Regions from separate parts of the Paenibacillus sp. FSL R10-2782 genome, predicted to be linked through region 2. Evidence: riboswitches for the same ligand, from Rfam matches in the RefSeq annotation. Region 2 holds a riboswitch; each other region holds the start of a gene.

Region 1 (3,124 bases), 2.4 Mb from region 2:
GGTGCATTCGCCTTACTCCTTTGCTTCGGTTGGCGCCGTGATGAATGCGATGGCTAAACTGGTTGGGCAGGGAAAGATTAAATATGTGGGCGTAAGCAACTTTTCCGCGCAACAAATACGTGAAGCCGATCGTGTGCTGCGTGAGCACGGCCTTCGCCTAGTTTCGAATCAAGTGAAATACAGCCTGCTCGACCGGAGAATCGAACAGAACGGAATTCTGGACACGGCTAAAGAGCTTGGTGTGGCGATCATCGCATACTCTCCGTTAATGCAGGGGATCTTAAGTGGGAAATTCCATAAAAATCCTTCTCTAGTCAAGTCGATCAAGGGTCCGCGCAAGTGGACGGCGGCATTCCGGGATTCGGGGCTGCGGAGATCGAAGCCGCTGATTGAAACATTGGAACAGCTGGCTCAACAATATAACGTGTCGCCAACGCAGATTGCTCTGAATTGGCTGATTAACGCTCACGGAGAGAACGTATTTGCGATACCTGGGGCTTCAAAAGTACATCATGCTGAGGAAAATGTGAAGGCGATGCAGTTTACCTTGACAGCCGGTGAAATTGAGATGGTCAGCCATGTTTCCAACCAGGTGCTGAGATCGAAGTAATCGTGGCAAAAACACTGGAATATTTCGTTGGAAAATGAACTTCGCCTGTACGCTGTCTAACATTTCTATGACCAGGGCGATATTGCCCATGTACGCTCCTTGACGCTTGGTTGACATTAATGCTTTGTTCACAGGCGCGACATTTCTTGCAAGGACAAGGACATTCTTTTCTTTGGGGTGCTACGCTTTGTGACTAGACCCTGGATATATTCTCCACAGTAAGCTTACTTGTTCTTAATCAGTCCAACTACACTCACTAAGTAAAATGAACTGGAGTTGTCGGATGACAGAAATTTAGTGGCTTGCTGAAGTATTTTAATCGGCAGCTAACAACGTATTGTGAAACTATGTCAAAATAAATGTTTTGAGAACCCAAGGTCAGATCCTACCGAATGTAGGAGGAAGAAGCATAAGAGCATACTCAAAAGATGTAAAAAAATATACGAAAGTAATTCCCGTTAATCGTAAACACCTCGAAAGTGGTGGACACAAAGCCATGGGTCTAAAGCTGGATTAAACAGCCATGATTGCCAGGTTGCCGAAGGAAACCGGGCGAAGTCTGCTGTCTGTTCCTGTGTTTTTTCTATGGGAACAGGCTTCTTTTATTTGTAGTGGAAATGATTTTTTGGAATATGGAGTAGAACGCATGAAATGATTAACAAACGGAGGGGATTTTATGCAAACGAGCGTAGTAAGTTTCAAGGAGTATCCGTTAAGTTCCTATCAGAAAGATATATGGTTCGAACAGTGCATGTACCCTGGAAAGCCTATTTACAATATCGGTGGGTATGTTGAGGTTAAAGGAAACCTGAATACAGCTATCATTAGGCAGTCCATGCAGTTATTAATCACACAGAATGATTCTCTGAGTACCCGTTTTATTGATAAAAAGGGAGAGCCTTATTTAACATTTTTGCCGGAAGCTGACTATGAAGTTGCGTTTCATGATTTTTCAGTAAAGGAAAATCCAAACTCTTTTTGCATTAACTGGATGAAAAATGAGTTTTTAAAACCTTTTCAACCAGAGGACTTCTATTTTCAATTTGTTTTGTTGAAAGGTGCCCCGAACACATACTTCATTTTACTTAAAGTTCATCATTTGGTGATCGACGGATGGGGATTTGCTCTCTTAATCAGTCAAATGTTTGACAATTACAATAAATTGGTGCAAGGAATTGGCGAAATGAACAGAACGGTCTATTCCTATGCTGATTTTATTTCCGATAATCAGAATTATCTGAATTCTCCGGCCTTTTTAAAAGACAGGGCGTTCTGGCAGAACAAATACCTGACCATTCCCGAGCCTCTGTTGAGCAGAGGCATGGATGTCGATGATGGTGACGGCGATTCCGTTTGGAGTGATCGGCGAACCTTAACTATAAACAAGGCGTTATACAATCAAATGATTGAATTTTGCAAAGAGGAAGGATGCTCGTCGTTCCACTATTTTTTAGGCATACTGTTCCTGTATTTCAGCAAGATTTGCAATCGGAACGAAATGGTGATCGGCGTCCCGGTTTTTAATCGGAGCAAAGCGAAATATAAGCAGACGATGGGACATTTCGCCAACGTGCTGCCGCTGCGGATCAGCCCCGAGAAAGATATAAGCTTCAAAGAACTGATTAAGAGCATCAAACGTGAGCTTATGCAATGCTATCGTCATCAGAAAATGTCTTTCGGTGAAATTTACCGGGCGGTTTACGAGAACAGCAATGAGAAAGGAAAACTGTTTGATATATCGCTTTCTTTCGAAGAACAGGAAACGAGAGAAGCATTGATCGGCGCAGCAAGCCGGATTGTAAGTATGCCGCATCATCATGAAAGAAATGCACTCAATCTCCTGATATGGGGACAAGAAGGTGAAGCGGATGTAGCCGTTAATTTTGACTATCAGATACAGGCTTTTGAAAGATTCATCTCCATTGATAACGTTATCTCCCACTTTGAATATTTATTTGCTCAAGTCATGGAGCAAAGTGAAACTCTTATTTCGCAAATCGAAATCGTGCCAGAGGAAGAAAGGGGTACGCTAGTTCGCGGTTTTAACCATACGGAGGCGGAATATCCAAAGGATCACACGATTCAGGGACTGTTTGAGGAACGAGCGGAACAAAGAGCAGATCATCCGGCTTTGGTCTGGGGAGAGCAAACGCTGACCTACCGGGAGCTGAACGAGCAGGCCAATCGGCTGGCTACAATCTTAAGAGAGCATGGAGTGAAGCCGGATGATATCGTCGCCATCATGGCGGAGCGTTCCATGGAAATGGTCATAGGCATCCTGGGAACACTCAAAGCGGGCGGAGCCTACCTGCCGATAGATCCGAATTATCCGGAGGAACGGATTCACTACATGCTGGAGGACAGCAGTGCGTCCATTGTACTGACGCAAAAGCATCTCCGGGACAAGCTCACCTATCACGGGGCAATCATGGACTTGGATGGCGAAAGCCTAAGACATATAGAACCGGACGGCAGTGCCAATCCAGAGCCTGTTAACAAGCCGGAGGATTTGTC
Region 2 (3,124 bases):
ATTAAAATGGGAAATAATTCAAAATATTATTCGCTACATGCATTTATGTGATGTGATAAAATAAAACCGTATAAATAGGAAATCATGTGCAAACCACCATTTAGTTTGTTAAACAAACAGCCATTAGCTTGATAAATTTGCTCTTTTGTAAAGGAATTGGATATGACAACAGACCAAAAAAACAACGGGAATGGCATCCCTTGGAGCAGCGATCCAGTAATCATTGCACGTACTCCCTCCGCTTTTGCCAAGAAATCCCTTTTTTATATACAGGAAATAGGTTATTTCAAAAAAACATCTGCTTATGCCATGGAACGGAAGGAGCTTACTTCGTTCTTGCTCGTTTTTACGTTATCAGGACAAGGGGAATTGCTGTACCGGGAGAAAAAATACATATTGAAGCCTCATGATATGTTTTTCGTTAGTTGTGAGGAATACGTACAGTACAGCACCGCTGGTCATGAAGCATGGGAGTTTATCAGTGTAAATGTGTACGGCAATCTGATCGACAATTTCTATGAACAATTTGCCAAACACAACAAGCCTGTAATAACACTCAACGATCCATGCATCATATTGGACAAGCTGCGTTCCCTGTTATGCGTACAATCTGACAGAACTCTCTCTGCTGAGCTGTTTACATCCAGACTCATCGGTGAGTTGCTGACGTATATTTTGCAGCACCCGTACGATCATCCGTATGTAAACCAGGATACGATCACCGAGATACGCAAGGTTCAGCAATATTTGGATCGATCCTACAGTGAACGAATTACGCTGGATTCTCTGGCAGACATGTTTGAGTTAAACAAATTCAATCTCGCTAAAAACTTCAAGAAACAGATCGGATTTTCTCCTATTGATTATCTCATTAATGTCCGCATCACAGCGGCTCAAGGCTGGCTCAAAACCAGTGACGAATCCATTGTGGATATCGCACGGTTTGTAGGTATTCCCAACACCAGCCACTTTATCAACCTGTTCAAGGAACATGTCGGAGAAACCCCACATTCCTTCCGCAAAAAATGGGGGAATCGAACCAAACTATAATCTCATCTATCCAATGACTTTGTCGAAAAACAGAGAAAAACCGAGATTGTGCTTGCCTGATCGGGAGCCCAACTGATAGAATGATAGATATAGACTGTTCAGGATAAATGGCAAACCTGTCGAAAGCCAGGGACGCAAAGCTACAGGGCCTTCTTTTTAAGATGGCAGCCAGCTACCGGTTGGAGAGGCTTTTTGTCGTGTCTTTTTTTCCTAAAAAACTTTATACGATAATAGCAAACCTGTCGAAAGGCAGGGACGCAAAGCTATAGGGCCTTCTTTTTTTAGATGGCAGCCTGGCCGCCGAAAGGAAGTTTTTCTATGAGGAAAATGTCGTTTTTTTTACTAATTTTAGTTTTTTTGTTATCCATCCCCCTACATACGACAGCATTTGCTGCCGAAAGTCAGGCATGGCTGAATCAAAACAACGTAAACCGCGGTATTGTTAGTATACGTTATCCTGTCAACTCCAATGTCAAAACCAAGATCGTAATTACCAAGGATGCGGAGAAATACTCTTATTATCTGAATTCGAGCAAACCTGAGGAAGCATTCGCTCTTCAAATGGGCAATGGCAGTTATAACATTCGCTTATTGGAACAGCTAACTGGCAATCAGTATAATGTGATAGGTGAAGAAACAGTCCAGTTAAATTTGAACGACAGTAAAACCATATACCTCAATTCTGTTCAAAATATTGACTGGAGCGATACAAATCAGGCGATTCGGAAGGCCAGAGAATTAACCAAGGGTGCCACGACAGATGATGAAAAGGTGAAACGTATTTACGAGTATGTTATTAGTCATATTAAATACGATTCCAACCAGTCCTTCACCCTATCAACTGACTATCTTCCACAAATTGATCGCACACTGGTTGCGCAAAAAGACATTTGCTATGGATATGCTTCACTGTTCGCCGCCATGCTTCGAAGTGTGGATGTTCCAACCAAGCTGGTTATGGGTGAATCCTCCTATGTGAAAACCTACCACGCCTGGAATGAAGTCAATATCAACAATCAATGGGTTATCATTGACACTACAGTAGATGCCGCTCTAAAAGACGGAAAACAGAAGTTTGCAATGGCCAAAGAGCCCTCCAAATATACAAAAACAAAACAATATTAATTTTTTTATAGTAAGCCCTGATCACTGCGATCAGGGCTTTTTTCTATTCTTGTTGAGAAATTGTTGAGATAAGGAAGGTATTGTATACCTAGTCAGTCATTTAAAAACTAACGTGTTGAATATACTATTTCCGGGACAAAAAAAGAGGGGGGAACCAAAACCGCCCGGGTACTTTCCATAATAATATGATGAATAGGAGACTTACTTAAGAGTATGAGAACAAAAATAAATGTAACGATCATTGTACTATTGCTTATTTTCCAAAGCTTTTTTAGTGCAGCGCTGGCTTACGCAGACACTTCAACCACGGCTGTATCAGATAGCGCTGTAAGCGATCCTGCGAATACAGTTATGGGAGATGTATACGGTATTCCAAACCCTGAACCATTAGAGGCACCTCCCAGCATAGCTCCTATGATTCAGGCAGCGGCCAGCTCAGTTCAAGTAGACAATATTTTAACCAAGCTGATCTTGACGGATGAAACTGGCCGTATCATTGATGCTGTGGATAATCCTGGCGTCCGTGTGGATATTGGCGCGGCAGTCCAGCTGAGCTATGAATGGGAGATTCCGGACAATCAGTATAAAGAAGGAGATATCTTCACCTTTAACTTGCCGGAACAATTTGAAATTTACACAGATATCTCATCTCCGTTAATTTCAACAGATGGAGAGGTTGGTACCTTTACGGTAGATCGCCAAGGGAAAGTCATTATGACCTTTAACGATTACGTAGAGAATCATTCCAACGTAAGCGGAAAACTGCAAGTAAAAACCGAGTTCAGTAAGGAAGTTGCAAAGGGCAGCACAGAAGTCATTATTGCGACTCCAATTAAGATTGGGGTACAAACATCCATCGTCAACATCAAACCCGCTTCTGGGCCCCCAATAAGCAAACAAGGAAAAGCTAACGGCAAAAACAAGATTGACTGGGCCATTAATGTGAATA
Region 3 (3,124 bases), 770 kb from region 2:
ATATTGACATTGTCCTTACCAACCATACCTTTAAATTCTGCTGAAGAGTCATCCCGCTGACCAATCTTCCATACCGGACTGGCCGCCGCTACTTTAATCGTCTGAAGTTCTTCACTCTTGGGAGGCGTATGAATAAACCAGGCAATCAGCGCTATAGCTGCGACCCCTAGCAGCCCGGCCAATACTACTATATACCTTTGGGTCAACCAATTTTTCATCATTGTGCTCCACCCTCTCTCCTCAAAATTTTTGGCGGGGAAAGAGTATATATCAAGGAAGAAACAAAGCGTTGCCGGGAATTACCGCTTTCGCTTCATGCTGACTTTCCCACATCAGACGTGCCATTGCGTCGCCTTTTTCATCATAATATTCAACTTTCAAATCTGCCATTTTGCCTGCTTGCAAGGTAATGCTGCCCTTGCGTTCCGTCCAGCTTTGTTTGAACCAGCTATCAATAACCAGCTTGCCGTCTACCCATACACGAATACCATCATCAGAAATCGTGGTAAACGTATAGGTCTCACTGTATTGCGGCTTGATTTTGCCCGTCCAGCGGACCGAGAACTGATCAGCCTTCACCTTGGGATCAGGCGAGGCCGCACGCCAGTTATAATCCAGCATACTGTCTGTACGAACCAAAACAGTGGTGCCGTCCAGATCCATACTGTTAAAATATTCACCCCGCAACCCGTTCGCATAAACCATATCCGGAACGGAAGGCGGGGTTGGTTTACTTACCACTGGCGGAGCCGGAGTTGGATCGTTTGACCCCGTGTCCGGTACGGTCGGTAGCTCCGTGTCAGGTTCTTTCATCGCAGCTAATCCTTTTTTCACATCATCCCGCGTCAAGCTTGTCGAATCATTCATATAATCCTGAATCTGATCCGTCGTGTTATTTTCGGTCAGCATCTTGCCCCAGGTCATGGAATACACCCATTTTGGCTGAGCCTGCATCACCTCGGGACTGGGTACCTCACCATGTTCCCCAATGGCAATCGGCTTATTCCGTGCCAGTCCGAGCAGTCCTTCGTAATGGCTTTGCTTAAAATCATGGTTGTAAATGTCTACAGCCAAAATATCCACTTTGTCATCCCCCGGATATTTCGGGGTATATGGGACAGTGTACGAATTAGGCGCATTCGGACTCCATACCCACAGCAGATTGTTCAGTTGATGCGTGTTTGCAAAACGGTCATACATGATATCCCATAGCTGATTGAAATTGTTTTTATTTCCCCACCAGAACCAGTCGCCGTTCATTTCGTGGTAAGGTCTCCATAATACTGGAACTCCTGCATCACGAAGCTGCTTTAACGATATAGCGACCTTATCCAGATCGGCAATGAGAAGATTATACTGCGCAGTACCCGGCGTCACATATTTATTAAACTCCGCCTGGCTTACTTTCGCCTGCACATTAGCCCAAGTCAGTGGTTTACCCGGCAGCGGTTCATGATAAGTCATTGTAACCATGCCGCCATCTCTACTCCAACGTATGGCGCTATCGACGACATTTTTACGTTGTGCTGCCTCCGTAGTGGCGGACTGACCGGAGATGGCCCCCATCTCGTAGCCATGTACACCAACATACGCCTTACTGATTTTTTGGACCTTGTTGCTTAATTCATCCGGACTTTCCAAATAGTCATGTTGACCTGTGACCATTTTTTTCCCGGAGATGCTGATCAAATAGCTGTATAGTTCACGGGCCTCAGCAGAAGCGTCCGAATTAACAGGCTGTAATGTGGCAGCATTCGCCACGGACAGAGATTCACCGAAACCGACAGGCAACAAAGAAAAAAGCATAACAACGGGGAGTACACTGCGTATCCATCGATACACAGGGGTAAAATAGGGGCTCACTCTCGCTCTTCCTTTCGGTAGCCAGGCTGCCATCCTCACGGAAGGCCCTTTAGCTTTGCGTACCTGCCTTTCAACAGGGCTGCGTTTATCGTGGAAGGAGTTTGGATTCCTTCTTACCCTAAGTATCGACTTTTTTTTACCAAAATTTAATAGGTCATGTTTATGAATTTACAGATTTTCGTGTATTTTCGACAGTTTGAGCTAAATAACTTCATAAATGAGTCTTTTTTTCATCTTTCAGGATTTCGCAAAATATTTATGAAATAAACTTGTGACGGGAAATTTCATCCCAATCCATGCAAAAACGGACAATATCCTCTTCGATCAACTCAGAACCTGTCTGTACCTCGATCAATTCCACATCAGTCACGGCTAAAATACTATGCTTCGTCCCTTCTGGAATACGAACCACATCACCAGCCTTCACCTTATGCAGCTTTTCATTCAAAATAATTTCCGCTTCACCGCTAATAATGGTCCAAATTTCACTCCGTTTGAAATGAAGCTGGTAGCTGATATTTTTGCCTTGCAGCACACGGATTCGCTTGGTCAATACCTCGTTGCCCTCGTCATACTTCACATAATCCACTACCCGATAATGCCCCCAACGGCGCTCTTCGTACATTGGACGCTGATTATGAGCCTTGAGCACTTCCTTGATGCGCGGACTTTCCGCCTTATTGGTCACAAGGATGCCATCCGGGCTGGCAGCTACGATCAGATCATTCGTTCCAATGATTGCCACGGGGATATCCAGTTCGTTGATAAGGCTCGTATTGACGCAATCCTCCGTGACTACGCCTCTGCCCACTTGCTGATGTGACATTTCTTCCGTTAAGGTGTTCCAAGTACCTAAATCCTTCCAGAATCCATCATACGGGAGAACAACGATGTCCTGCTCCTTCTCGACTACCTCATAGTCAAAGCTGATTTTTTCCAGAGAAGAATATTGCTTTTGCATTTCTTCATAGTTCAGCGGCAAACCTTTGGATGCCAAGATATCGAGCAAGTAACCCAATTTGAATGCAAAAACCCCGCAGTTCCATAGAGCATTGCGTTCCATCAGACGCTCCGCCTGCTCCCGGTCGGGTTTCTCTTGAAAATGGCTCACTTCGCGGTAGCCTGTGCTACCTTGTGTGGCATCATTTTTCGGTATAATGTAACCATATTTCTCAGAGGGATAGGAAGGGACAACCCCGATTAGTGCAAGCTTGCCTTCACTCTCCTGAAGAGTATGTTCCAACTGGGCGACTGTAGCAAA

What was found. Region 2 has a riboswitch for cyclic di-GMP ahead of NST83_RS02315 (transglutaminase-like domain-containing protein). Riboswitches for the same ligand answer to the same signal wherever they lie in the genome.
Region 1: another riboswitch for cyclic di-GMP. It lies ahead of NST83_RS13185 (amino acid adenylation domain-containing protein); the one in region 2 lies ahead of NST83_RS02315 (transglutaminase-like domain-containing protein).
Region 3: another riboswitch for cyclic di-GMP. It lies ahead of NST83_RS05850 (glycosyl hydrolase); the one in region 2 lies ahead of NST83_RS02315 (transglutaminase-like domain-containing protein).

The regions. Positions count from the first base shown of each region.
Region 1 covers NZ_CP151951.1:2,930,894-2,934,017, reverse strand. Annotated here, with positions in the region: gene NST83_RS13190 (aldo/keto reductase) at 1-610, shown strand, start outside; cyclic di-GMP riboswitch class I at 1,064-1,153, shown strand; gene NST83_RS13185 (amino acid adenylation domain-containing protein) at 1,287-3,124, shown strand, end outside.
Region 2 covers NZ_CP151951.1:512,926-516,049, reverse strand. Annotated here, with positions in the region: gene NST83_RS02320 (AraC family transcriptional regulator) at 163-1,050, shown strand; cyclic di-GMP riboswitch class I at 1,150-1,230, shown strand; cyclic di-GMP riboswitch class I at 1,273-1,355, shown strand; gene NST83_RS02315 (transglutaminase-like domain-containing protein) at 1,369-2,175, shown strand; gene NST83_RS02310 (collagen binding domain-containing protein) at 2,389-3,124, shown strand, end outside.
Region 3 covers NZ_CP151951.1:1,280,642-1,283,765, reverse strand. Annotated here, with positions in the region: gene NST83_RS05855 (hypothetical protein) at 1-221, opposite strand, end outside; gene NST83_RS05850 (glycosyl hydrolase) at 271-1,896, opposite strand; cyclic di-GMP riboswitch class I at 1,877-1,957, opposite strand; gene NST83_RS05845 (sugar phosphate nucleotidyltransferase) at 2,120-3,124, opposite strand, start outside.